DNA from 2 places in the Nonomuraea sp. NPDC049625 genome. Region 1 is predicted to be linked to the other one. Evidence: riboswitches for the same ligand, from Rfam matches in the RefSeq annotation. Region 1 holds a riboswitch; the other holds the start of a gene.

Region 1 (14,975 bases):
CCCGGTCCCCGTTGACCACCAGCACGTCCACTCCGGCGCCGCGTAGCTCGTCGGCCCTGGAGCGTTCCGGCTTCCCGGGCGGGTGCAGCGGAAAGGCCAGCGCCACCACGGCCGCCGCGCCGACCGCCCCGGCCGTACGGCAGGCGACCCGCGCCCCGTTGCTCCGCCCTCCCTGCACCAGCGGCAGCCCCGGCCAGAGCGTACGCACCTCCTTGAGGACGATCTCCCACGCCTCGTCCTGTTTGACCGCCGACCCCGGCGCCCGCGCCCCCGCCACCCTGAACGCCTGCGTCACCCTGGCCACGACGGCCCCGGACTCGAGCGCGGCGTCCCGTACGGCGAGCAGGTCGGGAGCGTCCACTCCCCCGGCCGAACCGTGGGTGAGCACCAGCAGCAGCCGCGGGTCCGCCACCTCGTCCACCTGGACGAGCGCGGGCCCTCGCGGGGTCATGACCTCCATGCCAGCACCGTACCTGGGGAGGATCGCGCCCTAGCCCTCAGGTTGGATGACGGCGTGGCGCCGGCGATGGATGATTGCTGTCATGCCAGATAAGCGCCCCATCCGGGATGATCTCCAGGCGACCCTGGACGCCCGCCGGGACCTCGGTCCCGAGTACGAAGCCGCGCTCGTCGAGTCGTTCGTGGAGCGGCTCGACGCCACGATCTCCGCCCGCGTACGTTCCGAGCTGGACCACCACGGCGCCACGCCGCACCGGCAGAAGAGCCCTCCGGGCGCGGCGATGATCCCGATCGCGCTGGGCTCGATGGGCATCGGCATCCCCTTGACGGCCATCGCGGCCGGCAACGCGGGGCTGGTGGGGCTGACGATCACGTGGATCGCGATCGTGGTCATCAACGTGGCCTCGGCCGCGGCCATCATGCGCCGCAACTGACCCCGGCGGAAGCACGGCGGAAACCCGGCGGAGGCCTACGGGAGCGCCCCCGCCCTTTCCCCCGCCCGGACGCCTCTCTCCGGTCGGGCGCGCCGAACGGGCTCGGCAGTCGGGCGTGCGTCAGGCGGGCACAGCCGGCCAGCGCGTCAGGCGTCGCGGTGGTAGCGGAGGCGGACCTCGGCGGCGAGGGTCTCGTCCTCGTGCTCCAGCCCGTACGACCACACCCGTCCCGCGTCGTCGGCGCGCCCCCGCAGCGGCAGCGTCCGGGCCAGGAGCTCGATGGCCAGGGCGCCGGTCTGCGGGTCCGCCCCGTACTCGACGGTCTCCGCGAACTCCGCGCAGGCCAGCTCCAGATGCGTGATCCCGAGCTGGACCCGCAGCCCCGGCACCTCCTCGGCCGGTGCGTATTCCAGCGCGTCCAGGAGCACGTCGGCCGCCGCCCCCGGCTCCCCGTGCTCCAGCAGCAGGTCGGCCAGCTCCTGGGCCGCCCGCGCGCCGACGCCCGGGTCGCCGCCCTCGATGGCGGCCCGCAGCTCCTTCTCGGCCTCGTCCAGGTCGCCGACGGCCGTCGCGAGCCGGGCCAGCGCGAGGTGAGCAAGCGGCACATATGCGGCCGTTCCGACCCCCAGGACGGCCTGCCAGGCGGCCCTGGCCTGCTCGGCACGGCCCTCCCGTTCGAACCCCTGGGCCAGGTGACAGGCGGCCTGGGCGGCGTACTCGGGATGCCCGGTGGCCAGCGCGGTCCTGGCGGCGGCCCTGGCGGCCTCCACGTCGCCGCGCTCCTCCAGCACCACGGCGAGCCCCACCGCGGCCTGGGCCCGGTCCGGGCCGTGGGGGTCGGCGGCCAGCTCGGCGAGTATGGCGGCGGCGCCGTCGAGATCACCGCGTTCGGCCAGGCGGCGGGCGGCGTCGAGGGGCGGGGTCTCCAGCTCTGAGGACGTCAAGAGAGCTCCTTCTGGCGACGGTCGCACCGAGCCTAACCATTTCTGTCGATCATGTCTGCTCAGTTGACGCGGAAGGACTGACCGGCTTCGGACCCCTGCGCAGCAGCAGGCGTACGGTCCTGATCATGACCAGCCCGAACGCGAGCTGGAACACCGCCTGCCCCACCACCAGCGGCCCTTCGGCCAGCACGACCGACACGCCGGAGGCCACCCCGGCGGCCACTTGTAAGCCGACCAGCGCCGCCCCGGTGGACGCCCACGACACCATGCGCACCGCCAGCACCAGCTCGTGCAGGAACAACGCCGCCCCGAACGACCTGTGTACCCAATGCACGCCGCTCCCGAGGGTGTAAGGCGTGAGCAGGATCCCCAGCAGAAGCACCGCGAACGAGTCCCCGGCCACCGCCACGAACCGCGGCGCGGGGAGGGCGGGCGCGGCGGCCCGCAGCGCTCTCCGGGTGTAGAGGGCCGCGCCGAGGAACCCGACGGCGTACGGGACGACCGTGCGCCAGTGGACGCCGAAGTCGCTCATCCCGCAGTTGAAGGAGAGGCATCCAGGCATGATCACCAGGCAGACGGCCAGCCCGGATAACAGGCATACCTGCCCTTTGGCCAGGTCGCCCACCACGCCGTCGCCCATCACCGGCCTCCCAGCCGATGATCCCACGCCAACCCGGCCCCCGCGATGCCCCCCACGGGGTGACGGACGCCCGCCAGGGGAGCCCGTGATCGGCGCGGGCGCGGTGGTGAAGCCGCGCCCGCGGTGAGCTCCTAGTCCTCCTACGCGAAGCGACGAGGACCCACGCCCAAGGCTCCTAGTCCTCGTAAGCCTCCAGCGGCGGGCAGGAGCAGACCAGGTTCCGGTCCCCGTAGGCCTGGTCGATCCGGCGCACCGGCACCCAGTACTTCCCGTCCCGCACCGACGGCAGCGGATAGGCGGCCTCGCCGCGCGTGTACGGGTGGTTCCACTCGTCGGCGCTGACCGACTCGGCCGTGTGGGGCGCGTTCCGCAGCGGGTTGTCCGCCGGGTCGTAGGCCCCCGACGCCACCTTGTCGATCTCGCCGCGGATCGCGATCAGCGCGTCCACGAACCGGTCGAGCTCCCCGAGGTCCTCGCTCTCGGTCGGCTCGATCATCAGCGTCCCCGCCACGGGGAACGACATGGTCGGCGCGTGGAAGCCGTAGTCGATGAGCCGCTTGGCGACGTCGTCCACGGTGACCCCGGTCTCCTTGGTGATCTGCCGCAGGTCGACGATGCACTCGTGGGCCACCAGCCCGCCGCGCCCCGTGTAGAGCACGGGGAAGTGCGGGGCGAGCCGCCTGGCCAGGTAGTTGGCCGACAGGATGGCCTGCTCGGTGGCCGCCGTGAGGCCCTCGGAGCCCATCATCCTGATGTACGCCCACGAGATCGGCAGGATCCCGGCCGAGCCGTACGGGGCCGCCGAGACGGGGCCCACCGGCGTGCCGTCGTGCAGCGGGTGGCCGGGCAGGAAGGCCGCCAGGTGGCCGCGGACCGCGACGGGGCCGACACCCGGTCCGCCGCCGCCGTGCGGGATGCAGAACGTCTTGTGCAGGTTGAGGTGGGACACGTCGGCCCCGAACTCGCCCGGCTTGGCCAGCCCGACCAGCGCGTTGAGGTTGGCCCCGTCCACGTAGACCTGGCCGCCGGCCTCGTGCACCTTGGCGCACACCTCGGTGATCGTCTCCTCGTACACGCCGTGCGTCGAGGGGTACGTCACCATGATCGCGGCCAGCGCGTCACGGTGCTTGTCGATCTTGGCGTCGAGGTCGGCCAGGTCCACGTTGCCGTCGGAGTCGCAGGCCACGACCACGACCCGCATGCCCGCCATGATCGCGCTGGCGGCGTTGGTGCCGTGGGCGGAGGACGGGATGAGGCAGACGTCGCGCTCGCCGTGGCCGTTGGCGCGGTGGTAGGCGCGGATGGCCAGCAGTCCGGCGAACTCGCCCTGCGAGCCGGCGTTCGGCTGGATGGAGACGCGGTCGTAGCCGGTCACCTCGGCCAGCCAGCCCTCCAGCGTGCCGATCAGCTCGCGGTAGCCCTCGGCCTGGTCGTCCGGCGCGTACGGGTGGATCGCGGCGAACTCGGGCCAGGTGATCGGCTCCATCTCGGTGGTCGCGTTCAGCTTCATCGTGCAGGAGCCGAGCGGGATCATGGAGCGGTCGAGCGCGATGTCCTTGTCCTGCAGCTTGCGCAGGTAGCGCAGCATGGCGGTCTCGGAGCGGTGGCTGTGGAAGACCGGGTGGGTGAGGTAGCCGGACTCGCGCGCCAGCGAGGCGGGCAGCGCGTCCGCGTCCAGGGCCACGCCGGCCCGCTCGACGCCGAAGGCGGCCCACACCTTGGCGACCTCGGCGGCGCCGGTCTTCTCGTCGCAGGAGATCGACACGTGGTCGTCGTCGACGCGCCAGAGGTTCACGCCCTGCTCGACGGCGGCGGCGACCACCTCGGCGGCCCGGCCGGGCACGCGTACGAGCACGGTGTCGAAGAACTCGCGGTGCACGACCTCCAGGCCCGCCTGGCGCAGCCCGCCGGCCAGGGCCACGGCGTGCCGGTGCGCCCGGTGGGCGATCCGGCGCAGCCCCTCGGGGCCGTGGTAGACGGCGTACATGCTCGCGATGACGGCGAGCAGGACCTGCGCGGTGCAGATGTTGCTGGTGGCCTTCTCGCGGCGGATGTGCTGCTCGCGGGTCTGCAGGGCCAGCCGGTACGCGGGGTCGCCGTCGGCGTCCACCGACACGCCCACCAGGCGGCCGGGAAGCTGGCGCTGCAGGCCCTCGCGTACGGACATGTAGGCCGCGTGCGGCCCGCCGAACCCGAACGGCACCCCGAACCGCTGCGAGGAGCCGATCGCGATGTCGGCGCCCAGCTCGCCGGGCGCGGCCACGAGGGTGAGGGCCAGCAGGTCGGCGGCGGCCACGACGAGCGCGCCCGCCTCGTGCGCGGCGGCGGCCACGGCGCGGAAGTCGCGCAGCCGCCCGGACGCGCCCGGGTACTGGACGAGCACGCCGAAACACTCGGGCAGCCCACCCTCGAGGGAGTGCTCCACCAGCGTGATGCCCAGGGGCTCGGCCCTGGTGGCGAGCACGGCCTTGGTCTGCGGCAGCGCGTCGGCGTCCACCACGAACACGCTGCTCTTGGACTTGCCCGAGCGGCGGGCCAGGGTCATCGCCTCGGCGGCGGCCGTGGCCTCGTCGAGGAGGGAGGCGCCCGCGACGGGCAGGCCCGTCAGGTCGGAGACGACGGTCTGGAAGTTCAGCAGCGCCTCGAGGCGGCCCTGCGAGATCTCCGGCTGGTACGGGGTGTAGGCGGTGTACCAGCCCGGGTTCTCCAGCAGGTTGCGCCGGATGACGGCGGGGGTGATCGTGTCGTGGTAGCCCAGGCCGATCATGGAGGTGAGCACGCGGTTGCGCCCGGCCAGGGCGCGCAGCTCGGCGATGGCCTCGGCCTCGCCGACGGCGGCGGGCAGCTGGAGCCGGTCCTTGGCCCTGATGGCCTCGGGGACGGCCACGGCCACCAGATCCGCCACGGACTCGAAGCCCACGGCCTCGAGCATGCGCTGCTGCTCGGTCGCGGATGGGCCGATGTGCCTGGACGAAAACGGCGGAGCTGACAGGTCGGTCATGGACAGTGCCTCCCGAGGCTATGGAGACCGGCGCCGTGGCGCGGGCGAATGCCGGGTCTCCCCCTCTGTCAGCGCGGCGACGCCGCGACCTGAGAGCTTCACCCCGGGAACGGGGCTTGCACCGTCGGTGAGGCACGCCTGGCGGGCGCGCCTGCTTTCCAGAGTTGCCTCACCCGAGCGGTACAGGGTGCCTGAGAGATTCCGGGGAGGGTTGCTCCTTCGGCGCCCTGAGACCGGCGGGTCCCAGGGACTCTCCCGCACGGGGTCGTCAGCCTTGCTGTCCTAGATTACAACCCTCCGCGTTACGCATGAATTTCCCCGTCGATGCGTTATGTGCGGATTGCCCGGTGGGCCGCGTCCGGCGGCCCACGGCAGAAGGGGGTGTGCTAGCTGAGGCGCCGCGCGCGGCGACGGCGGGCGAGCTCGTCAGCGGGGTGGTCGGCCGGGACGCTGTCCTCGACCGCCGCTCGTTCCCCCGGCAGCTCCGCGAGGGAGCCCTCGACCTCTCGCCAGACCCGGCCGAGCGCGATGCCGAACACGCCCTGACCGCCTTGGAGCAGGTCTATCACCTCGTCGGCCGAGGTGCACTCGTAGACGCTGACGCCGTCGCTCATGAGCGTGATCTGCGCGAGGTCGGCGACCCCGCGGTCACGCAGATGCTGGACGGCCGTACGGATCTGCTGCAGCGACACCCCGGTGTCGAGGAGCCGCTTGACGACCTTGAGCACCAGGATGTCCCGGAAGCTGTAGAGCCGCTGGGAGCCCGAGCCCTGCGCGGCTCTTATCGTGGGCTCCACGAGGCCCGTGCGCGCCCAGTAGTCGAGCTGCCTGTAGGTGATGCCGGCCGCCGCGCAGGCCGTCGGCCCGCGGTATCCGATGTCCGCCGGCAGCGACGCCGGCTGTTCGTCGAAGAGCAGGCCCTGCTCTCCGGCACGCTGCCGCGCGCTCTCGCGCCGAACCGGATCTTCCTGGCCGGCCGTCTTTCCCTCGCCGCTGCTGACCGCCACGCGGACCTCCGGCTTTCTCTCATCCCGCGGCCTGATCTGGGGGTTCGTAAAGGGCGACCACGGGTTTCACTTGCACCGTAGGACCGTGACCATGCTCAGTCAACGATCCGGCTCGGCGCGTCGTGAAGCGTAAATGCACCGAAATACCTACCCCGCCCTGCCGAAGTCTTCGGGAGTGATCGTGTCAAGGAACTCTCTGAACTTCTCCACCTCGTCTTCCTGGTCGTCCGGGATGATCACCCCGGCCTCCTGGACGACCTCCTCGCTGGCGAAGATGCGCGCTCCGGTGCGCAGGGCGAGCGCGATCGAGTCGGACGGCCGCGCGCTCACCTCCACGCCGTTGGAGAAGACCAGGTCGGCGAAGAAGATGCCGTCGCGCAAGGCGACGATGTTGACCGCTCGCAGGCCGACGCCCAGAGCGCTCAGCACGTCTCGGAAGAGGTCGTGGGTGAGCGGACGCGGCGGTGGCTCCTCCGCTTGGGCCAGCGCGATGGCCGTCGCCTCGGTCATGCCAATCCATATAGGAAGGAACCGCTCCCCGTGTGCCTCCTTGAGCAAGACGATCGGCTGATTTGTGGGCATTTCGACTCGAACGCCCACGACCTCCATCTGCAACACGGGCTGCTCCGTATTCCTGACCGGTCACCCGGCACAGCTATTTGCGGGTCGCTACTGCTGACTGGCTACTGCAATTCAACGTAACACCCGGCGGGCATGGAATGCGCCTCCGCCTCCCAGCTCGCCAGGGTCTCAACGCCCCAGTACGGACCGGATCCCCGACCGCACAAGGGATGCGTGCAGGTCGAGCAGGAGTGTGGAAAGCTCCCTGGCGACCTCGTCGGCCTCCCCGATGGCGCCGGGGGCCCGCCGTTTGAGTATGGGCGCGACCGCCTGCTCGACGAGCCCGCACTCGCGCTCGGCCGCGGCCTTGACCGCCCGCAGGTGGCGGGCGCGCAGGCCGAAGCGGGCCAGCGCGCCGATGCTGCGGGCCACGTTGAGCGCCTCTTCGTCGTAGCGCCTGGCCACCGGGGCGAGCAGCCCGTAGTCCTCGAGCTCGGTGAGCGTCTCGTCGTCGATCTCCGCCGCCTCGAGCAGCTCGGCCCGGCTGAGCCGGACCTCCGTCTTCTCCTGGACGGCGCGCGGACGGCCGAAGCTCTCGGCCATCCTGTCCTTGATCACCCGCAGCGGCAGGTAATGGTCGCGCTGCTCGCGCAGGATGAAGCGCAGCTGCTCCACGTGCAGGTGAGTGAACTTGCGGTAGCCGGACGGGCTGCGCTCCGGCTCGATCAGCCCCTCACCCTCCAGGAAGCGGATCTTGGAGATCGTCACATCGGGGAACTCGCCCTGCAGGAGCGCGAGCACCTCCCCGATGCTCATGTGAGAGCGTGCCGCCTGGGAGGTCATGTGACCTCCCGGGACGGCGCGTCCACGAGTCGCTCGCTCGGCTCGATCATGCGCCGGCGTGGGTCCGCATCAGGAAGACGAGGCGGAACTTGCCGATCTGCACCTCGTCTCCGGAGTGCAGGGGAACCTCCTCGATGCGTTCCCTGTTGACGTAGGTGCCGTTGAGGCTGCCCACGTCGCGCACGGAGAACTGACCGCCGGGGTGGCGGTAGAACTCGACGTGGCGGCGGGAGACCGTGATGTCGTCGAGGAAGATGTCGCTCTCCGGGTGGCGCCCGGTCGTGGTGAGGTTTTTGTCCAGCCGGAAACGGCTCCCCTGGTTGGGGCCCCTGGTCACCGTGAGCAGCGCCGTGCCGGGCGGCAGCTGCTCGACCAGAGCCCGCTCCGCCAGGAGCATGTCGCCTGCCTCAGCCTCGTATGCCTCGATTCCCGCGATGGAGATCGTCGACGTGGTGTCCCCGGAGACCTCGGGTCTGGTCAGCGGTGACCCACAGCGGGAACAGAAACGGGCATCCTCGGGGTTGGCGTGCCCGCACTGCGTGCAGTAGACGCTCGGCATCGATCGGCTCGGCCTCCTACCGCGAAGACGCGGCGACGGTGCTCAAAGACGCGCCTCGCTTCGCTTTTTCAAGTTTGCGAATGCCGCAAGATACGCTGATCAGCGGCAAAGGTCAAGGCGGGGCACTGGACTGTGGTTTGGACGCAGACAAAGTTACCGCCGCTTCCGCCCCTTGGTCCATGCCGCCGCGCGTTTCTACATTACGATCTTGCGGCACTGTCTGGGCACGTCAACCCTAATGGCTTTTTTCCTCACCCTCCGCGACGATTGTTCACATGGCGGCCTGCTCCACGATGCGGGCCCACCGTTCGAGCAGGGCCTGGGCGCCGTCCATGTCGCCCGCCTCGGCCCACAGATCGGTCACGGGCTCGGTGGCCGCGGGCAGCACGAGCACCCAGCTCCCGTCGTCGTGGGCCACCCGCACGCCGTCGGTGGTGTCGATGCGCCGGCCCTCGTGCTCGGCCTCCGCCGCCTCGATGACCGAGCGCATGACGGCGCCCTTGGCCGCCCACGGCGTGGGGATCGTGCGCTTGAGCATCTTGACCTCGGGGATCCTGGCGTCGATCTGGCTGAGCGACAGGCGGGTGCGGGCCACCAGCCCGAGCAGGCGCATGAACGAGGCCAGCCCGTCGATGGCCGGGCTGAACTCCGGCACCACGAAGCCGCCGCGCCCGTCCGCCGCGAAGATCATGTCGGGGCCGGCGGCGGCCGAGGTGAGGGCGTCGAGCGCGGTGGAGGTCCACTGCACCTGTACGCCGTGGAAGCGGCAGACCTGCTCGGCGACTCTGGTCGTGGTGACCGGCAGGGCCACCTGGCCGCCCCTGCGCTCGGCGGCGACGAGGTCGAGGACGACGAGCAGGGAGCGTTCGTCGTTGATGAGCTGGCCCATCTCGTCCACGAGGGCGATGCGCTCGCCGACCGGGTCGAAGCGGACCCCGAACGCCGCCCGCGACGAGCTGACCAGCTCCGACAGGCGCTGCAGGTCGCGGCGGCGCTCGGCGAGCGTCTCGGTGGGCGAGACGTCGTCGAGGCGGGCGTTGACGGTGAGCACCTCGACCCCGACGCGGCCGAGGAGCGTGGGCAGCACCAGCGAGGAGGTGCCCCCCGCGCAGTCCACGACGACCTTCATGTCCCTGACGTCGCCCACGTCCACGTGCCGCAGGAGCTCGTGGGTGTAGTCCTCGACGGCCCTGGCCGGATACGTGAGCTCGGCGATCTCCCCCGGGAACGCGCGCCGGAACTCCTGCCGGGAGAAGACCCGCTCCAGCTTGCGCTGCGCGGCCGGGGGCAGGTCCGCGCCGCGGCCGTCCATGATCACGATGTCCACGCTCTGCGGATCGCCCGGGGTGGTGCGCAGGGTGATGCCGCCCGCGGCCGACTCGCGGGCCGTGTGGAAGCGCGTGACCGGCAGCGGGGCGGCCTCCAGGTCCAGGACGTTGATCGCGCCCGCGGTGAGCGCGCCGATGACGGCCCGCTTGAGCGCCCTGGCGGCCAGGGAGCAGTCGCGGGAGGTGACGACGTACTCGCCCTTCTTGAGGGTGGTGGCGTACGCGCTGGCCAGCCGGACGCACAGCTCGGCGGTGATCTCGACGTTGACCAGGCCGCTGACGCCCCTCGGGCCGAACAGGTTGCGCTGGCCGCGCGACTCCCAGATGACGCTGGTGTTGACGACCGCGCCGGCCTCGATGGTCTTGAACGGGTAGACCTTGACGCCGCTGGAGACGTACGCCTCGGGCTCGATGACGCACTCGTCGCCGATGACGGCGTTCTCCTCGATGCGGGCGCCGGCCATGATGTCGGTGCTCTTGCCGATGACGCAGCCGCGCAGGTGGGCGCCGGGGCCGAGGTAGACGTTGTCGTGGACGACCGCGCGGTGCAGGAAGGCGCCCTCGCGGACGACCGCGTTGTTGCCGAGCACGGTGTACTCGCGCAGCTCGGCGCCCGCCTCGACCTTGGCGTAGTCGCCGATGAGCAGGGGGCCCTTGAGCACGGCGTCGGGGTCGACCGAGGCCGAGTCGGCGACCCAGACGCCCGGCGAGAGCTCGAAACCGCCGATCTCCAGGTTGACCCGGCCGGACAGGGCGTCGGCCTGGGCCTTGAGGTAGCTGTCGTGGGTGCCGACGTCCTCCCAGTAGCCGTCGGCCACGTAGCCGTAGATGGCGGCGCCGCTGTCGAGGAGGGCGGGGAAGACGTCCGAGGACCAGTCGACGGGCTCGCCCGCGGCGACGGTGGCGAGGACCTCGGGCTCCATGATGTAGATGCCGGTGTTGACGGTGTCGGAGAAGACCTGGCCCCAGGTGGGCTTCTCGAGAAAGCGCTGAACGCGTCCCCCGTCGTCCACGATGATGATCCCGAATTCGAGGGGGTTCGGGACGCGCTTGAGGCCGATTGTCACAAGTGCCGAATTTTCACGATGAAACCGGATCATGTCGGTTAAATCGATATCTGTCAGGGCGTCGCCGGAGATCACCAGGAAACGGTCGTCGCGGAGCCGGTCCTCGGCGTTCTTGACGCTGCCCGCCGTGCCGAGGGGCACGTCCTCGGTGGCGTACTGGAGGCTCATGCCGAGCTCGTCGCCGTCGCCGAAGTAGTTGCGTACGAGCGCCGCCAGGAACTGGAGCGTGACCACCGTCTCGGTGATGCCGTGGCGCTTCAGCAGGCGCAGCACGTGCTCCATGATCGGGCGGTTGACCACGGGCAGCAGGGGCTTGGGCTGGTTGGCGGTCATGGGACGCAGCCGAGTTCCCTCTCCGCCTGCCATGACGACCGCCTTCACCCGATCACTCCTTTTTGGCCGAGGTTACGAGTTGCAGCACCTGTACCACATACAACACGCCTGCCCACCAGTACAGGCCCGTTCCCCAAAGCGCGAACGCCCACCCGACAATTCGTGCTATATCGGCATACCACCCCGTATGGGAGGCAAGGAAGAGGAGAGGGAAGGCGTACATGAGGTTGAACATGGCAGCCTTGCCCAGGTAATGCACCTGAAGTGCCTTGTAGCCATGTTTGCGAAGTACGGGGATGAAACAGGCGACGAAGAGTTCGCGCCCCAGGATGACCACGACCAGCCACCACGGGATCACGTCGCGTAGCAGCAGGCCGATGATGGTGGCGAAGACGTAGAGCTTGTCGGCGGCGGGGTCGATGATCCGGCCGAGCCTGCTGGTCTGGTTGAAGGCGCGCGCGATCTTTCCGTCGAGCCAGTCCGTGAAACCGGCCACCGCGAGGATCGCGATGGCCCATCCGTCCGCCTTGGGCCCGAGAACCAGCCAGAGGAAGACGGGGACGCCGAGGAGTCGCAGGAAGCTCAGCAGGTTGGGAACCGTCCAGATACGGTCCTCGGCGGAAGTTTCGCTCACGAGCAGACCCTACTGCGTGGAACTCTGACACAGCGGTCCCGCATGGGGCGCTCACATTTCCGCCCTTCCCGCCCACCCCGGAGTGAGGTCAGGTGCGCAAGAAGGCGTGGGTGCGGCCCAGCTCCTCGAAGCCGAGCTCGGCGTAGAAGTCCTTCGGCCAGTCGGCCGCGTCGGCCACCAGGAAGATCAGCTCGGCCTCCGCCGCCTTGGCGAGCAGCGCGGTCATGAGGGCGCGCGCGTGCCCCTTGCCCCGATGATCCGCGCCGGTGAAGACGCTCTCGATCTGGGCCACGCCGCCGTGCTCGTACAGGTCGGCCCTGGCGGCGATCTCCCCGTCCGGGGCGCGTACCCCCCAGAAGCTCACCGCGTCGGCGCCGCGCAGCCGGCCCTCCACCCGCAGGGCGAGCCTGTCGATCACCTCGTCCGGCGCCTGCGGCAGCGTGTGGCGCCAGTCGCGCCGCAGCACCGGCAGCAGCTCGGCCAGGGAGATCCGCTCGGCCACCCCGGAGCCGGGCGGGGTCGCGCCGCGGAAGGCCATGATCAGGTTCGTCTCGTGCTCGTAGCCGGCGGCGAGGAACGCGGGCGCGAGCGCCGTACCGAGCCGGTCGTCGTCCACGCACACCAGCCGGTGCTCCCGCTCCGCGAGCACCTCGTCGGCCGCCCGCAGCAGCCGCTCCGCCGCCTCCCGGGCCTCCTCCGGAGTCTCCGGGACCGGCCCGGGGCCGACGATGAGCTTGTTGTCGTCGTGGGAGCCGGGATAGCGCCCGTCGATCACCGCGAACCCGCCCGGGACGGTCACCTCCCGCGGCGCCCTGCGGCGCGCGAAGGCGTGCTGGAAGCCCACCGCGCGAGCCAGGTCCGCGGCGCCGGTGTCCAGGGCCGCGTCCGGGGCCGCGGCCAGGTCCGCGGCGGGCTCAGCCGGCACGCCGCGCCGCCTCGAGGAACGCCCGGATGAGCGCCGAGTCCTTCACCCCGGGCGAGGTCTCCACGCCGCTGGACACGTCGACGCCCCACGGGGCGGCCGCCGCGATCGCCTCCGCCACGTTCGACGGGGCGAGCCCGCCGGCCAGCAGCCACTGCCCCGACGCGCGGCCGCGGACGGCCGCCCAGTCCCACGCCTGCCCGGACCCGGCGTGCGGCGCGTCCACGAGGAGCAGGTCCTCGTCGTAGGCCCCGCAGCGCAGGTCGGCCTCCGCGTCGACGGCCCTGATCAGCCGGAGGCCGAGGTCCTTGAGCGCGGTGAAGTCGCCGTGCGGGTGCCTGCCGTGCAGCTGGATGGCCCGTACGCCGGACGCCAGCGCCGCCGCGCGCACCGTGTCAGGGTCCTCGCCGCGGAACACCCCCACGGTCAGCACCTGGGCGGGCACCAGCGCGGCCAGCTCCGCGGCCCGCTCGGGCGCGATCATGCGCGGGCTCCGGGTCATGACGAACCCGATCGCGTCCGCGCCCGCCTCGACGGCGGTGGTCACATGCTCGGGCTCGCTCAACCCGCAGATCTTCACATACACCACACCCCCGACCCTAGCGGCGGCGGGGGCCACCGGTGACCATGCCCACGCCGGTCCACCCGGAGGATGAGCGGCCGTCCCCCGTCCGGCGGACGAGCGGGGCGGGTTCATGGGTGGGGTCAGGGGCGGGGGTCAGGGGCGAGGCAGGCGTACCGGGCGGAAGGAGGCGTCCACGAGGCCGGTGCGGTGGGCCACGACGGCGGCCTGGATGCGGTTGCGCAGCCCCAGCTTCTCCATGGCCGCCGCGATGTGGGTCTTGACCGTCGTCACGCCCACGTGCAGCTCCTCCGCGATCTCCGCGTTGGACAGCCCGGTGCCGACCAGGGCGAGCACCTCCAGCTCGCGTTCGGTCAGCCCTGCGGGCGGGGGCGCGGCGGCCTGCTCCTCGGCGTCCAGGAACCGCTCCACGACCCGGCGCAGCACCGACGGCGCCAGGAGCTGCTCCCCCGCCGCCGCCCGGCGCACGGCGTCCACCATGCGCTCCGGTTCGTCGTCCTTGACCAGGAATCCGACCGCGCCGGCCCGCAGGGCCGCGTACACGTTGGCGTCCTCCGCGAACGTCGTCAGCACCACGATCCGGGCGCCCGGCCGGGCGGCGAGCACGCGTTTGATCGCCTCCAGCCCGTCGACCCTGGGCATGCGCAGGTCCATGAGGATCACGTCGGGCAGGTGGCGCTCGGCCAGGCGGACCGCCTCGGCCCCGTCCACGGCCTCCCCCACGACCTCCATGTCGCCCGTGGCCTGCAGCAGCATCCGCACGCCCGCCCGTACGAGCGCCTGGTCGTCGGCCACCAGCACGCGGATCATGCGACGCTCCTGGCCGGGAGGCTGGCGGCCAGGAGCCAGCCGCCCTCTCCGTCGGGCCCGGCGGAGAGGGTGCCGCCGAGGGTGCGGACGCGTTCGCGCATGCCGGCCAGGCCGCGCCCGGACGAGGGCAGGCGCTCGACGACGGTGGGCGGGCGGCCGTTGCGGATCCGTACGGACAGGCCCTCCGCCGAGGGGGTGACGCTGACCCGGACCTCGGTGCCGGGGCCGGCGTGTTTGAGCACGTTCGTGAGTCCTTCCTGGACGATGCGGGCGGCGGAGGCCCTGGCGATGAGGGGCGCCCGGTCGGTGGCGGGGTCGAGTTCGAGGTCGACGACGAGCCCGGCGGCGGCCATGCGTTCGGCGGACTCGCGGACCACGTCGGCGGGGTTGGCCAGCAGGTCGGGCTGGCGTTCGGGGTCGCGCAGCAGGTCGAGCAGGTCGCGCAGGTCCTGCAGCACCTGGTGTCCCGTCTCGCGGATGTCGGTGAGCGCGTCGGCGACGGGGCCGTCGGGGGCGGTGTAGCGGGCGGCGCTGGCCCGCAGGACCATGGCGCCCACGTGGTGGGCCACGATGTCGTGCACGTCGCGGGCGATGCGCTCGCGTTCGGCGAGCTGGTCGGCGCGCACCTGGGCGACGGCCGCGCGGGCCGCCTCCTCGGCGCGCAGCCGCTCGGCGGCCGCCGCGGCCTGCCGCATGCCGAGGTAGCGGCCGATGGCGATCGGCGTGGCCACCAGCGTCATGAGGATGCCGACGCGGAACGGCGTGGTCTGGGTCTCCTGGCCGACGACGGCGATCGCGGTCAGCATGCAGCCGGCGGCGTAGGCGATGATCGTCCACGCCCAGGAGGTCA
Region 2 (14,975 bases), on a different contig from region 1:
GCGGAGGAGGCCGCGGTCAGGCTCGCCTTCTTCGAGCAGACCCTCCAGCGCATACGCGGTGACCTGGACGAGGAGACGTTCCTGCGCCGGGGCGAGCACGTCGGCCCCTACCTGTCCTGCCTGGCCGGCTGCCGCCTGGAGCGCGAGATGCGCGACTGGTGCCTGGAGACCGCCCGGACCCTGACCGAACGCGCGGCCCACGCGGAGAGGACGACGCCATGACCTACGTGCGTTATGTCGCCATCGGCGACAGCCAGACCGAGGGCCTCGGGGACGGCGACGACGTCACCGGCCACCGCGGCTGGGCCGACCGCCTCGCCGAGCACCTGGCCGCCGCCGACCCGGACCTGCTCTACGCCAACCTCGCGGTCCGCGGCCGCCAGGCGGCCGAGATCCAGGCCGAGCAGCTGCCCGCCGCCCTGGCGCTGCGCCCCGACCTGGTCACGGTCATGGCGGGCATGAACGACATCATCCGCCCCGGCTTCGACGCCGCCATAGTGGCGGGCATCGTGGAGGACATGATCGTCCGGCTGACCGCCGAGGGTGTGCACGTGGTCACCATGACCTTCCCCGACATCGCCAGGATCGCGCCGATGGCCCGCCCGCTCCGGCCCAGGCTGATCGAGTTCAACGCCCGTGTACGTGCCGCCGCCGCCCGCCCGGGGGTCACGCTGCTGGACACGTTCCCGCTCGACTTCACGGACGCCCGGATGTGGAGCGCCGACCGGCTGCACGCGAGCCCGGCCGGGCACACCCGCTTCGCCGCCGCCGTCGCCCACGCCCTGGGCCTGCCCGGCAGCGACGACACGTGGATGGCGCCCCTGACGCCGTTGCCCGCCCCGGGCGCCTGGCGCGCGGCGTCGACGGAGCTGCGCTGGCTGGCCACCTTCGCCGGCCCGTGGATCGGCCGCCGCCTCCGCGGCCGGTCCTCCGGCGACGGCCGCACCGCCAAACGCCCGCTGCTCACCCCGGTGATCGCCGGAGGTCAGTCGGTGTCCGGCACCTCCGGGTCGTCGTAGCCGAGGTCCCCGTCATCCGGCTCAGGTGTGCCGACGGCCGCGCCGCGTGGAAGGGAGATCGTGACGCCCTGAGAGGAACTCCTGGAAGGCGATCTTGGCCCTGATCGCCGGCCGCCGCCACCGTTCCTCCCGGTGGATGGCCTTGGCCATCTTGCGCGGCGAGCGCTGGGCGAAGAACCAGCGGGCCCACGGGGAGCCGGGGCGGGCCAGCCGTAGCGCGCCCACCACCAGCATCGGCGGCACGAACAGGCCGGCCATCCCCGTCCAGATCTTGCCCTTGAGCAGGGTGACGACGGCGAGCGCCAGGTTGGCCACGATGAGCGCGCCGGGGTTGACCAGGGTGCCGTAGTCCCAGGTCAGGGGACGTAGGCCGATGAGGAGCAGGCCGGTGACGGCGATCGCGATGAAGACCGCGTCCACCGAGGTGCGCCCCTCCTCCTCCCAGTACACGTCGTGCAGGTGCAGGATCAGCGCGAACTCGTCCAGCACGAGCGCCGACCCGATGCCGAAGATGGAGGCCGCGACGGCGTAGCCGACCTGCGAGGCGGAGGACACGATGAGCCCGCTGACCCCGCCGACCAGCATCAGCACGACGCCGAACACGATGTGGTGGATGTGCATCTCGCCCACGTTCAGGTTGCGGAACCAGCCGACCTTCGCCCTGATCAGGCGGACGTTGATGCGCGTGGCGATGAACGCCACGATGAGCGTGACGAAATAACAGAACAGCGGCAGCCGTCCTGTGGCGACGATGTTGTGCTCGAACCAGTTCTCCATGACTCTAGAAAGAGATGGTACGAGGGCCCCTGCACCTTCTAGACCGTCAAGCGAGGAAGGCCCGCAAAAGGGCAGCTGTGCCCTCCAGGTGCTCGGTCACCGCCCGGCGGGCCCCGTCCGGGTCCCCGGCCAGGATGGCGTCCACGATCGCCTGGTGCTGGCTCGCGGCATGATCGAGGTTGACCTGGAGCATGGGGATCGCGTTCAGCAGGTCGCTCACCCGCGAGCGGGCGTCCGCGCACGCCGTGGCGAGCAGGGTGGAGCCGGTCAGCTCGGCGATGGACAGGTGGAAGGCCGTGTCGAGGCGGCGGTAGTCCTCGATCGGGGCCTCGTTCAGCTCCGACAGCCGGCGGAGCAGCACCTCCCGCCTGTCCTCCGCGAGGCGGGAGGCGGCCAGCACCTGGGCCGCCCCGCACTCCACCGCCAGGCGGAACGTGAGCGCGTCCGACAGGTCGTCGCTGCCCATCTCCGCCACGACCTGCCGCAACTCGCCCGCGTCCGGTTTGGGGGGAACGTAGGTGACGAAGGCTCCCCCGTAGCGGCCCCTCCGCACGTCGAGGTAGCCCGCCTCCGACAGCGCGCGGATCGCCTCGCGCAGGGTGACCCGGCTGATGCCGAGCCGCACGGCCAGCTCGCGCTCCGGCGGGAGCTTGTCGCCGGGCGGGACCACACCGAGCTTGATGGCCTGGAGCAGCCGTTCCACCGTCTCCTCGAAGGCGTTGCCGGCCCGCACCGGGCGCAACACCGTCATCAAACGCGCCGACTCGTCCAACGTGTCCTCAGGTCTTGACAACGGATCCCGCGTACACATCAATGGTCTAAGACTAGCCCAATCAACGGGAAAGCGCCTCTGACCAGATCGGAGCGGGGATAGCGTGAGCGAGCGATCGAGCACCGGGTTCCTTTCCGTCAGCGAGCTGCGCGACGAGGTGGCGCTCGGGCGCATCGACACCGTGCTCCTCGCGATCGCCGACATGCAGGGCAGGCTGCAGGGCAAGCGGCTGTCCGCCCGCTATTTCCTCGAAGAGGTGCTGCACCACGGCTCCGAGGGGTGCAACTATCTGCTCGCCGTCGACGTGGACATGAACACCGTCGGCGGCTACGCGATGTCGTCCTGGGAGCGGGGCTACGGCGACTTCGTGATGAAGCCGGATCTCGCGACGCTGCGCAGGGTGCCGTGGCACGAGGGGACCGCCATGCTGATGGCCGACCTCGCCTGGGAGGGCGGCGGCGACGTGACCGCCTCGCCCCGGCAGATCCTGCGCAGGCAGCTCGCCCGCCTCGCCGAGCGGGGGCTGGCCGCGTACGTGGGCACCGAGCTGGAGTTCATCGTCTACGAGGACAGCTACGAGGACGCCTGGAAGCGCGGCTACCGGGACATGTCACCGTCCAACCTCTACAACGTGGACTATTCGCTGCTCGGCACCGCCCGCATCGAGCCGCTGCTGCGGCGGATCCGCCAGAACATGGAAGGCTCCGGCCTGTACGTCGAGTCCGCCAAGGGCGAGTGCAACCTGGGCCAGCACGAGATCGCCTTCCGCTACGACGAGGCGCTCAGGACCTGCGACCACCACGTCATCTACAAGAACGGCGCGAAGGAGATCGCCGCCCAGGAGGGCAGGTCGATCACCTTCATGGCCAAGCCCAACCAGCGCGAGGGCAACTCCTGCCACATCCACATCTCGCTGCGCGGCGGCGACGGGGATCCGGTGATGGCGGGCGACGGGCCGTACGGGCTCTCCCCGCTCGGCGCCCGCTTCATCGCCGGGCAGCTCGCCTGCCTGCGCGAGCTCACCCTCCTGTACGCCCCCAACATCAACTCCTACAAGCGCTACGTCCCCGGCAGCTTCGCGCCCACGGCCGTCAAGTGGGGTGTGGACAACCGCACCTGCTCGCTCCGGCTCGTCGGCCACGGCCCGTCGCTGCGCGTGGAGAACCGGGTGCCGGGCGGCGACGTCAACCCCTACCTCGCGGTGTCCGCGCTGATCGCGGCCGGGCTGCACGGCATCGACAACGAGCTGCCGCTGGAGAGCGCGTTCGAGGGCAACGCCTACGACTCCGGCGCCGAGAGCGTGCCCCACACGCTGCGGGACGCGCTGGCGCTGTTCGAGGGGTCGAAACTGGCCCGCGAGACGTTCGGCGAGGACGTGGTCGAGCACTACGCGAACAACGCGCGCGTGGAGCTGGCCGCGTTCGACGCGGCGGTGACGGATTGGGAGCTGTTCCGTGGTTTCGAGCGGATGTGAAAGAAGCACATGAAGATCGTTAATCCGGCGACGGAAGACGTCCTGGCCGACGTCGAACTGGCCGACGCCGCCGAGGTGGACCGGGCGGTGGAGCGTGCCAGGGCCGCGTACGCGACCTGGCGCGAGGTGTCGCCCGGGGACCGGGCGCGGCTGCTGCGCAGGTTCGCCGGCCTGGTGGACGAGCACGGCGAGGAGCTGGCGCGGCTGGAGCTGGCCAACTCCGGGCACCCGATCGGGAACGCCCGGTGGGAGGCCGGCAACGTCCGCGACGTGCTGCACTTCTACGCCGGCGCCCCCGAGCGCAACCACGGCAAGCAGATCCCGGTGCCGGGCGGCGTGGACATCACGTTCCAGGAGCCGCTGGGCGTCGTCGGCGTCATCGTGCCGTGGAACTTCCCCATGGTGATCATGACCTGGGGCGTGGCCCCGGCGCTCGCGGCCGGCAACACGGTGATCGTCAAGCCGGCCGAATGGACCCCGCTGACCGCGCTGAGGCTGGCGGAGCTGGCCCTCGCCGCGGGCCTCCCCGAGGGGGTGCTCCAGGTGCTGCCTGGGGCAGGGGAGGTCGCGGGGGCCCGGCTCGTCGAGCATCCCGGCGTGGCGAAGATCGTGTTCACCGGCTCGACCGAGGTGGGCAAGGAGATCGCCGCCAAGGCGGCCCGGCAGGTCAAGCGGGTCACGCTGGAGCTGGGCGGCAAGTCCGCCAACATCGTCTTCGCCGACGCGGACCTCGACAGGGCCGCGAGGACCGCGCCGTACGCGGTCTTCGACAACTCGGGCCAGGACTGCTGCGCCCGCTCCCGCCTCCTCGTCCAGGCCGAGGTGTACGACGAGTTCATGGAGCGCCTGACGGCGGCCGTGCGGGGCGTCACGGTCGGCGACCCGCTCGACGAGGGCACCGACATGGGCCCGCTGATCAGCGCCGAACACCTCGACCGGGTGCGCGGCTTCGTCCAGGGCACCCCCTACCTGCAGGGATCCTGCCCCGAGGGCAGGGGCTTCTGGTTCCCGCCGACCGTGCTGACGCCGGAGCTCACCGACCCGGCCTTCACCGAGGAGATCTTCGGTCCTGTCATGTCCGTGGTGCGCTTCGAGGACGAGGCGGAGGCCGTACGCATCGCGAACGACACCCCGTACGGCCTGAGCGGCTCCATCTGGACCCGCGACGTCGGGCGGGCGCTACGCGTGGCCAGGGCCGTCGAGTCGGGCGCGCTCTCGGTCAACTCGCACTCGTCGGTCCGCTACTGGACCCCCTTCGGCGGCTTCAAGCAGTCCGGTCTCGGCAGGGAGCTCGGCCCCGACGCCCTGGCGGCGTTCACCGAGACCAAGAACGTCTTCATCTCCTGGGAGTGAAAGTGCAGCGTTTGCAGGATCGGGTGGCCGTCATCACCGGCGCGGGCAGCGGCATCGGGCTGGCCACGGCACGCAGGTTCGCCGAGGAGGGCGCCAAGGTCGTCTGCGTGGACGTCGACGAGGAGGCCGGCGTCAAGGCCGCGAACGAGGTCGGCGGCCTCTTCGTCAAGGCCGACGTCACCGACGAGGACGACGTCGTCAGGATGTTCCGGACCGCCTTCGACACCTACGGCAGCGTGGACATCGCCTTCAACAACGCCGGCATCTCGCCGCCCGACGACGACTCGATCCTGGAGACCGGCATCGACGCCTGGCGCCGGGTCCAGGAGGTGAACCTGACCAGCGTCTACCTCTGCTGCAAGCACGCCATCCCGTACATGCGACGGCAGGGCAAGGGCTCGATCATCAACACCGCGTCGTTCGTGGCCGTCATGGGGTCGGCGACGTCGCAGATCTCGTACACGGCGTCCAAGGGCGGCGTGCTGGCGATGTCGCGCGAGCTGGGCGTGCAGTTCGCCCGGGAGGGCATCAGGGTGAACGCGCTGTGCCCCGGGCCGGTGAACACGCCGCTGCTGCAGGAGCTGTTCGCCAAGGACCCGGAGCGGGCGCAGCGGCGGCTGGTGCACATCCCCGTCGGGCGCTTCGCCGAGGCCTCGGAGATCGCGGCGGCGGTGGCGTTCCTGGCCAGCGACGACGCGTCGTTCATCACGGGTAGTGAGTTCCTGGTGGACGGGGGCATCTCCGGCGCCTACGTCACGCCGCTCTAGCTCTGGTCCGGTCTGGTTTCCCGGGGGTCATATCGTGCAGCGTCCCGTCATCGGCATCACGTCGTACGTGGAGCCGGCGAAGTTCACGGTCTGGGACATGACCGTGGCGCTCCTGCCGTACATGTACGTGGAGCAGGTCGTACGCGCCGGCGGGCAGCCGATCGTGCTGCCGCCGGCCGGCGAACCCGCGCAGGTCGTCGGCCGCCTGGACGGCCTGATCCTGGCCGGTGGCGGGGACGTCGATCCGGCCCGGTACGGGCAGGAGCCTGGGGATCAAACCGGCTATATCCGCAAATTTCGTGATCAGGCGGAGTTTGGGCTGATCGCGGCGGCCCTCGACTCCGGCCTGCCGTACCTCGGCATCTGCCGCGGCCTCCAGGTGCTCAACGTCGCCCTCGGAGGCAGCCTCCACCAGCACCTCCCTGACGTCGTGGGGCACAACGGCCACTCCCCCGCCCCCGGCCGGTTCGGCCCGCTGCCCGTCACGCCCGTCCCCGGCAGCCGCCTGGCCAAGGCGCTGGGCACGGAGCCCGTGACCGTCCCCCACTACCACCACCAGGCCATCGACCGGCTCGCGCCCGGTCTCACGGTCACCGCCACCGCCGGCGACGGCACGATCGAGGCGGTCGAGCTGAACTCGGCCCCCTTCGCCGTGGCCGTGCAGTGGCACCCCGAGGCGGCCGAGGACGGCGCCCTCTTCGAGGCGCTCGTGTCAGCCTGCTGACCTCCCGGGGCTCATTCGACCGGTCCGAGCACACCGTTCAGGGCCACGGCCCCGGCGCCGTGCTTGGCCTCCAGGTCGCGGCGCTGCTCGTCGGTGGCCACCCAGACCTGCGCGTTCACCTGGTTGCCCCGCACGCTGGACGACACCGAGACGAGACCGTCGCCCAGTTCGGACTGGACCTCCCGCTGGATCGCCTCCAGCTCGCTCTGGCTGCGCGCCGCGCCGCTGAGGCACAGCGCGCCGCCCCACACCTCGCGGATCCACGCCTCGCGGCCGGACAGGTCGCCGGTGAACCTCAGGTTGAGCACCAGCCGCCGCGGGTCGTTCGCCTCCGGCGACTCAGCGGGGAGCCCCTTCATGTAGCTCTGGTCGAACCAGGCGCCCGCGAACTCCTCGGCGGTACCGGCCCGCGCCATCGCCTGGTCCAGCGCCTGCTGCGTGGCCTTGGCGGGATCGACCGGCCGCCAGCCGCCCTCCGGCGCCGGGCACGGGCTGGTGAAGTCCTCCTCGTGAGCGGAGGCCGCCTTCCTGGGGGCGCCCGGCGGCTCGGTGAGCGTCAGCCTGGTGCCGTCCCAGGTGCCCACGACGCGGTACTCGCCCCACTTCACGCCGCGCTGCGACTCGTGATCCACCTTGGTCCAGTCCCAGCCGACGACGTCCGGACCGCCGCACTGCGGTGGCGCCGACTCCATGACCATCACGCACAGCTGCGGTCCATGCCCGCCGCCTTCGAGTACCGTCAGGTTCGCCTCGTAACGGGGAGGGGACCCGGCCTCCGATGCGCCGCAGCCCGCGAGGGCCAGGGTGGTCAGCAGGCCGAAAGTCGCCGTTCGCCGATTCATATCCTTTCGACGTCACCACCCCCCGGAGTGGTTCATGAGCGATCAGAACGCGACAACAACCCCATCGCGGCACTAGGCTGACGGGCATCACCGGCGAAACCGTGCGGGAGAGCGCCCTGGCAGCCGGTCAGGGTCCCTGAAGGAGCAAGCCCTCCCCGCAAACCTCTCAAGGCAAAGGACCGCACGGCCTTTGGTGACCTCTGGAAAGCAGGCCCGCGGGCCTCGCCGAAGGTGAAAGTCCGGCAAAACTCGGGCGAAGCTCTCAGGCATCGATGACAGAGGGGGAGGATGCTGGCATCCAATCCTGTCCAGAGGTGCGAGAAATGTCCCGACCAACACCGCTACGAGACGTTCACGAGAGCCTCGGCGCCACGCTCACCGACTTCGCCGGGTGGCTCATGCCGCTCCGGTACGGGAGCGAGTCCGCGGAGCACAACGCCGTTCGCCAGGCGGCCGGGCTGTTCGACCTCTCCCACATGGGCGAAATCTTCCTGACCGGGCCGCAGGCCGGGCAGGCGCTCGACTACGCGCTGGTCGGCCACCTGTCGGCGCTGGCGACCGGGCGGGCCAGATACACGATGATCGTCAACGAGCGGGGCGGGGTGCTCGACGACCTCATCGTCTACCGGCTCGACGACGACGAGTTCATGGTCGTGGCAAACGCCTCGAACTACGAAAAAGTGGCAAAAGAGCTGATTGAGCGGTCGAAGGCGTATGACGTGCTGGTCGAGGACCGGTCGGACCAGTACGCGCTGATCGCCGTACAGGGGCCCCGGTCCCAGGAGATCCTCGCCACGCTCACCGACGCCGACCTCGACGGGCTCAAGTACTACGCGGGCCTGCCCGACCTGGTCGACGGGCGGCAGGCGCTGATCGCCCGCACCGGCTACACCGGCGAGGACGGGTTCGAGCTGTTCGTCGCCAACCAGGACGCGGTGCCGCTCTGGCACGCGCTCATGGCGGCGGGCGAGCCGCACGGCCTCAAGCCCGCCGGCCTGTCCAGCCGCGACACCCTCAGGCTCGAGGCCGGCATGCCGCTCTACGGCAACGAACTGGGCGTCGAGCTGACCCCGTTCGACGCGGGGCTGGGCAGAGTGGTGAAATTCGACAAGCCGGGCGACTTCGTCGGCCGGTCGGCGCTCGAGGCGATCAAGGACGACCCGCCCCGGCGCCGGCTCGTCGGCCTGGTCGCGCGGGGACGCCGGGTGCCGCGCCACGGCTACCCGGTCACCAAAGACGGCGCCGTCGTCGGCGAGGTCACCAGCGGTGCGCCCTCCCAGAGCCTGGGCAGGCCCATCGCGATGGCCTACGTGGACACCGAGGCCGAGTCAGGCCTGGCCGTGGACATCCGGGGCAGCCATGAACCTATGGACCTGGTAGAGCTGCCCTTCTACAGGAGGAACAAGTGAGCAACATCCCTGACGACCTGAGCTACACCAAGGAGCACGAGTGGGTGGCCGGCCTCGACGACGGCCTCACCGTGACCATCGGCGTCACGGCCTTCGCCGCCGAATCTCTTGGTGACGTCGTCTTTGTGCAGCTCCCCGACGTCGGCTCGACCGTCGAGCCGGGCGACTCCGTCGGCGAGGTGGAGTCGACCAAGTCGGTGAACGAGATCTACACTCCCGTCGGGGGTGAGATCGTCGAGGTGAACCAGGCCGTGGTCGACGACCCGAGCCTGGTCAACAGTGACCCGTACGGCGACGGTTGGATGTTCCGGGTGCGCGTCGAGGGCGACGCCGAGGACGTGCTCTCCGCCGAGGAGTACAAGGCACTCACCTCAGGCGATTCCTGACCTTTTTGCCGGGGCCCTGCGACGGGCCCCGGCACCAGCATGAAGGGCGCCATCAATGGCGATCAGCGTCTTCGACCTCTTCAAGATCGGCATCGGCCCGTCGAGCTCCCACACGGGAGGCCCGATGGCGGCCGCGCACAAGTTCGCCCGCGGGCTGCACGACGACGGCCTGCTCTCCCGGGTCGCGCGGGTCGAGGCCATCCTGTACGGCTCGCTCGGCCTGACCGGCAAGGGCCACGGCAGCGACAAGGCGGTCCTGCTCGGCCTGTCCGGCGAGAAGCCCGAGCTCGTCGACGTCGACTCCATCGACGGCCGCCTGGCCGAGATGCGCGAGTCGGGCACGGTCAGGCTGTACGGGACGCACGAGATCCGCTTCGTCGTGGGCGAGCACCTCGTCTTCGAGCGCAAGATCTCGCTGCCCGAGCACCCGAACGGCATGCGCTTCACCGCGTACGACGCCGACGGCGGGCAGCTGAGGGAGAAGGTCTACTTCTCGGTGGGCGGCGGCTTCGTCGTCGACGAGAAGGCCACGGGCGCCGACCGCATCAAGCCGGACGACACCGTCCTGCCCTACCCGTTCACCACGGGCGAGGAGCTGCTCAAGCACTGCTCCAACACGGGCCTGTCGATCTCGGCGCTGATGCTGGAGAACGAGAAGGCGTTCGGCCGCACCGAGGAGGAGATCCGCTCGGGCCTGCTGCGGCTCTGGGCGGTCATGTCGGAGTGCGTGCGCCGGGGCATCTCCAAGGAGGGCGTCCTGCCCGGCGGTCTCAAGGTCAAGCGCCGCGCCAATCAGCTCCACCGCCGCCTGCAGTCGGAGCCGGCGGAGAAGGACCCACTGCAGGCCATGGACTGGGTCGCGCTGTTCGCGCTGGCGGTCAACGAGGAGAACGCCGCCGGGGGCCGCATCGTCACCGCCCCCACCAACGGCGCCGCCGGCATCATCCCGGCCGTCCTGACGTACTACACCCGCTTCGTCCCGCACGCGGACGAGGAGGGCGTGGTCCGCTTCCTGCTGACGGCGGGCGCGATCGGCGTGCTGTTCAAGGAGAACGCCTCGATCTCGGGCGCCGAGGTGGGCTGCCAGGGCGAGGTCGGCTCCGCCTGCTCGATGGCCTCGGCCGGCCTCACGGAGGCCCTCGGCGGCACGCCCGAGCAGGTCGAGAACGCGGCAGAGATCGGCATCGAGCACAACCTGGGCCTGACCTGCGACCCGATCGGCGGCCTGGTCCAGATCCCGTGCATCGAGCGGAACGCGGTGGCCTCCAACAAGGCCATCACGGCCGCCCGGATCGCCCTGCGCGGCGACGGCCGCCACTTCGTGCCGCTGGATCGTGCCATCAAGACGATGCGGGACACCGGGCGGGACATGCTGGACAAGTACAAGGAGACCTCACGCGGCGGCCTGGCCGTCAACGTGATCGAGTGCTGAGCGCACTCTGACGGCCGGGTCAGCGGCGGACGTGCAGGCGGACGACGGTGCTCGCCTCGTCGTCGCTGACCTCGCGGCGGATCCTGCCGACGATGTCGTGGTCCAGTTTGCTCACCACCGCGCCCACGTCCGCGGTGGACGGGCACGTCAGGGTGACGCGCAGGCCGTTCTCGGTGACCCGCACCGCCGACCGGCCCAGCCCTTCCACGCCCTTCAGCCCGACGAAGAGCATCGCGGTGCCCGTGCCGTTGCGAGCGCCGCGGCGGCCCCAGCCGAGGCTGAGCAGGAGCCAGCGGAGCGAGACCAGCGACAGGAGCAGGAAGCTCAGCGCCAGCACCCACAGGGGCCAGGGCTCGTCGGCCAGCACCCGGCGGGCCTGGTTCGGGAGGACCTTGGCGGTGGCGGGCAGGTCGAAGAAGCGGCCGTGGCCGCGGAGCCAGGCGTACACGCCCAGGCCCAGCAGGGTGACGCCCACGATGGCCAGGCCGACGCGGTTGCCCGCGTACTGCCGCATCGCGGCCCCCTTGCCGCGCGGGGCTGTCCGTTGCGCGTCCGTACGTTCGGGCATCAGGCCGCCTCTCCGCGTGGCCGGGGCCTCTCGGTGCGTTCGGGCATCAGGCCCCCTTTCTGCGCAGCCGGACCACGACCTCGCCCGTGCCCAGCGTTCCCACGCCCGCCAGCCGGTCGCCCACCGCCGTGCCGACCTGCCTGAGCATCGTGCCGGAGCTCTCCGTCCCCGTCATGACCGTGACCTCGATGGTGCTCCTGCGCAGCCGTACCCGGGCCCGGTCCACCCCCGGCACCTGCTGGGCGGCCGCGCGGAGCGTGCGGCGCAGGCCCGAGCGGGTGATGCCGATGACGGTCCGCGGGTCGGACGTCTCCACCGGCACCAGCCTCGACTGGCCGGGCACGATCGCCAGCAGCAGCATGAACGTGCCCGCGCCCACCATGCCCGCGGCGGCGGTGGCCAGCTCGGGCCAGGTGGTCCTGCTTGCGAGCTCGACCAGTCTGTTCACGGGGACCCAGCCGAGCCGGTGGCCGAGCAGCCCTGACACGATCTCGGCCGCCGTCGCCCCCAGCCCGGCGGCCAGCGTGAGCGCGACGAGGGCTCCAGGGAGGGTTCGCGCCGGCCTGAGCACCCTGCTCGCCCGGCGCAGCCCGGTGTGCCGCGCGGGGACGGCGGCGCCGGGGACTGTCTGCTGAAGCGTGGTCATCACAACGACACACGTACACGGGTCCCCCGGGGCCGGAACCGCGCCCCCGCCGCCCGTTTGCCCGAACATTACGGGGCGGCCAACAAGGTGAACAACACTCATATTCATTTGCCCGATATGCCGTTACGCTGCCCATATGGACGACCGCCAGCGCTATGACCGCGCCACAGCGGTCCTCGAGCCGCCGTTCGCGATCCTCGATCTGGCGGCCATGCGGGCCAACGCGGCGGACCTCGTACGGCGGGCGGCGGGCAAGCCGATCCGGGTGGCCAGCAAGTCGGTCCGCAGCCGCCCCGTGCTCGAACGCATCCTGGCCATGGACGGCTTCCGCGGCATCATGGCCTTCACGCTCCCCGAGGCGCTGTGGCTGGCCTCCCACGGGTTCACGGACATCCTGGTGGCCTACCCGACGGCCGACCGGCACGCGCTGGCCGAACTGGCCGGGGACGAGAACGCGGCCAGGCACATCACCCTGGCCATCGACTCGACCGCCCACCTGGACTTCACCGAGGCGGCCGTGGCCGGAGTGAGCCCCCGGGCCGAGATCCGGACCTGCATCGACATCGACGCCGGATATATCGCCTTTGGCGGGAAATTTCGGGCTGGGGTGCTCCGCTCGCCGATCCGCGAGCCCGACGAGGCCGCCGACCTGGCCGCCGCCGTCGCCAAGCGCCCCGGGTTCCGGGTGGCCGGGCTGATGGCGTACGAGGCCCAGATCGCCGGGCTCGGCGACGACCCGCCCGCGAACGCCGCCTACACCCGCGCCGTCCGCATCATGCAGGCCCGCTCAGCCAGGGACCTCATCCTCAGACGCGGCCGCATCGTGAACGCCGTCCGCCAGATCACCGACCTGGAGTTCGTCAACGGCGGCGGCACCGGGTCCGTCGAGCGCACCGTACGCGAGAAGGCCATCACGGAGGTGGCGGCCGGATCCGGCTTCTTCCACCCGAGGCTGTTCGACTTCTACCGCCGCTTCACCGGGCACCCGGCCGCGCTCTTCGCATTGCCGGTGGTGCGCCGCCCGAGCGTGGACACCGTGACCGTGCTCGGCGGCGGTTACCTGGCCTCGGGCACGCCGGGCCAGAGCCGCCTGCCGCAGCCGTACCTGCCGGCCGGGCTGCGCTACGCCCGGGACGAGGGGGCGGGCGAGGTGCAGACCCCGCTGCTCGGCCAGGCGGCCCAGGATCTGCGGATCGGGGACCGGGTGTGGTTCAGGCACGCCAAGGCGGGCGAGATGTGCGAGCGCTTCGACGCGCTCCACCTCATCGACGGCGACACGCTGGTGGAGTCGGTGCCCACGTACCGGGGCGAGGGCCGGACCTTCCTCTGACGGCCCCCGGCGAGCCCCCTGCGGGTCAGCGGCGCCGGCGGCGGCGCCAGAGCATGACGGCCGCCCCCACGACCAGCACCGCGCCGATCCCTATCAGCACCGGCGCCAGGTCGGGCCGCTCCTCCTCCCACATCTCATCGGGATGCTCGCCGGCTTCGACCGGCCGCGGCGTCACCCCCAGCGCGTCGCCCACGGACGCCACGAAGTGCGTGGCCCTGCTCTTGACGTCGGACACCGTGCGCTCGGCGACCCGCTTGGGGCTCACCCGGTCGGCTATGGCGTCCACCGTCTGCGCCAACTCCGCGCGTGTCCGCGCGATCCGCCGCTCCAACTCGTCCGGATCGGTGTCAGCCATGGCTCTCCTCTCGGCCTCATGCTTGGCCGCGCCCGCTCCGCGTGCCGTGCGAGCTCCGTCGTTCGTGGTGCTGATCAGTCTGTCAGGTCGGCGCGCCGTACGGCACGGCGGCCAGGCCGGTAGGTTGGCGGGAAGGAACTCAGGAGGGCCCATTGACCGAAACCAAGCTCGCGCCCGGCGACGCCGCGCCCGAGTTCACGCTACCCACCGCCGACGGCGAGGCCGTCTCGCTTGACGCCTACCGCGGCAAGCGGGTGATCCTCTATTTCTACCCTGCTGCGATGACGCCCGGCTGCACCAAGCAGGCCTGCGACTTCCGCGACAACCTCGGCCAGTTGACGGCCGAAGGTTTCGTCGTTCTCGGCGTGTCTAAGGACAAACCGGAAAAACTTGCCAAATTCGCCGAACGTGACGCCCTGACCTTCCCCTTGTTGTCCGACCCCGACCTGACCGTGCATCAGGCCTACGGCGCGTACGGGCCGAAGAAGCTGTACGGCAAGGAGGTCGTGGGGGTCATCCGCTCGACGTTCGTCATCGACGCGGACGGAAAGGTGGAGCAGGCGCTCTACAACGTGAAGGCCACGGGCCACGTGGCCGGGCTCAAGAAGAAGCTCGGCCTGAGCTGACCACCCCGGCGGGCCCTCCCGCAGGGCCCGCGCCCGCCTTCACATACGCTCCTCTTCCTCATTGAGAGCGCTAAACTGTGTCAGGCCCGCATTGGCGGGGGCTGCGCGGGCGTGGCGAAATGGCATACGCGGCAGGTTTAGGTCCTGTTGGTGGTGACACCGTGGGGGTTCGAGTCCCCCCGCCCGCACACCTGTGCACCGGACCGGCCATTTCCCTGAAAACAGTGGCCGATATGCGAATGATTTGCGGGCCTGGCGAAAAGAATGGCTAGCCGCTGCTGGTCGGGACCGGGATCGGGGCCGGGGGGACGTCAGAACGCGGGGCCTTCGGCACCACCCAGCTGCAAAAGACGCGGTCCTTCCCGTTCTCCTCGCAGGCGGAGTCGTCGAGGCGCTCGGGCACCTGGAAACGCCTGGGCATCCGGTCCGGCTCCTGCCAGTACATCCCGTGCACCTCGTCCCGGTGCGCGAATCCGCTGACCACCGCAACGGCGG

The links. Region 1 has a riboswitch for glycine ahead of gcvP (aminomethyl-transferring glycine dehydrogenase). Riboswitches for the same ligand answer to the same signal wherever they lie in the genome.
Region 2: another riboswitch for glycine. It lies ahead of gcvT (glycine cleavage system aminomethyltransferase GcvT); the one in region 1 lies ahead of gcvP (aminomethyl-transferring glycine dehydrogenase).

Annotation. Positions count from the first base shown of each region.
Region 1 covers NZ_JBFAOQ010000005.1:513,645-528,619, forward strand. Annotated here, with positions in the region: gene AB0J87_RS24905 (alpha/beta family hydrolase) at 1-460, opposite strand, end outside; gene AB0J87_RS24910 (hypothetical protein) at 543-893, shown strand; gene AB0J87_RS24915 (tetratricopeptide repeat protein) at 1,040-1,837, opposite strand; gene AB0J87_RS24920 (hypothetical protein) at 1,887-2,477, opposite strand; gene gcvP (aminomethyl-transferring glycine dehydrogenase) at 2,653-5,478, opposite strand; glycine riboswitch at 5,647-5,746, opposite strand; gene AB0J87_RS24930 (MerR family transcriptional regulator) at 5,865-6,485, opposite strand; gene AB0J87_RS24935 (bifunctional nuclease family protein) at 6,633-7,103, opposite strand; gene AB0J87_RS24940 (MerR family transcriptional regulator) at 7,236-7,889, opposite strand; gene AB0J87_RS24945 (FHA domain-containing protein) at 7,936-8,448, opposite strand; gene AB0J87_RS24950 (mannose-1-phosphate guanyltransferase) at 8,720-11,224, opposite strand; gene AB0J87_RS24955 (CDP-alcohol phosphatidyltransferase family protein) at 11,229-11,810, opposite strand; gene AB0J87_RS24960 (GNAT family N-acetyltransferase) at 11,899-12,735, opposite strand; gene AB0J87_RS24965 (phosphoribosylanthranilate isomerase) at 12,725-13,321, opposite strand; gene AB0J87_RS24970 (response regulator transcription factor) at 13,451-14,125, opposite strand; gene AB0J87_RS24975 (histidine kinase) at 14,122-14,975, opposite strand, start outside.
Region 2 covers NZ_JBFAOQ010000001.1:1,279,785-1,294,759, reverse strand. Annotated here, with positions in the region: gene AB0J87_RS06295 (PadR family transcriptional regulator) at 1-222, shown strand, start outside; gene AB0J87_RS06290 (SGNH/GDSL hydrolase family protein) at 219-1,019, shown strand; gene AB0J87_RS06285 (hypothetical protein) at 1,041-1,796, opposite strand; gene AB0J87_RS06280 (FCD domain-containing protein) at 1,843-2,547, opposite strand; gene AB0J87_RS06275 (glutamine synthetase family protein) at 2,672-4,042, shown strand; gene AB0J87_RS06270 (aldehyde dehydrogenase family protein) at 4,052-5,395, shown strand; gene AB0J87_RS06265 (3-oxoacyl-ACP reductase) at 5,398-6,162, shown strand; gene AB0J87_RS06260 (gamma-glutamyl-gamma-aminobutyrate hydrolase family protein) at 6,197-6,886, shown strand; gene AB0J87_RS06255 (hypothetical protein) at 6,898-7,728, opposite strand; glycine riboswitch at 7,823-7,920, shown strand; gene gcvT (glycine cleavage system aminomethyltransferase GcvT) at 8,052-9,137, shown strand; gene gcvH (glycine cleavage system protein GcvH) at 9,134-9,523, shown strand; gene AB0J87_RS06240 (L-serine ammonia-lyase) at 9,579-10,955, shown strand; gene AB0J87_RS06235 (hypothetical protein) at 10,975-11,523, opposite strand; gene AB0J87_RS06230 (DUF6286 domain-containing protein) at 11,570-12,169, opposite strand; gene AB0J87_RS06225 (amino acid deaminase/aldolase) at 12,306-13,499, shown strand; gene AB0J87_RS06220 (DUF3618 domain-containing protein) at 13,525-13,854, opposite strand; gene bcp (thioredoxin-dependent thiol peroxidase) at 14,007-14,480, shown strand; tRNA gene AB0J87_RS06210 (tRNA-Leu) at 14,586-14,668, shown strand; gene AB0J87_RS06205 (hypothetical protein) at 14,749-14,975, opposite strand, start outside.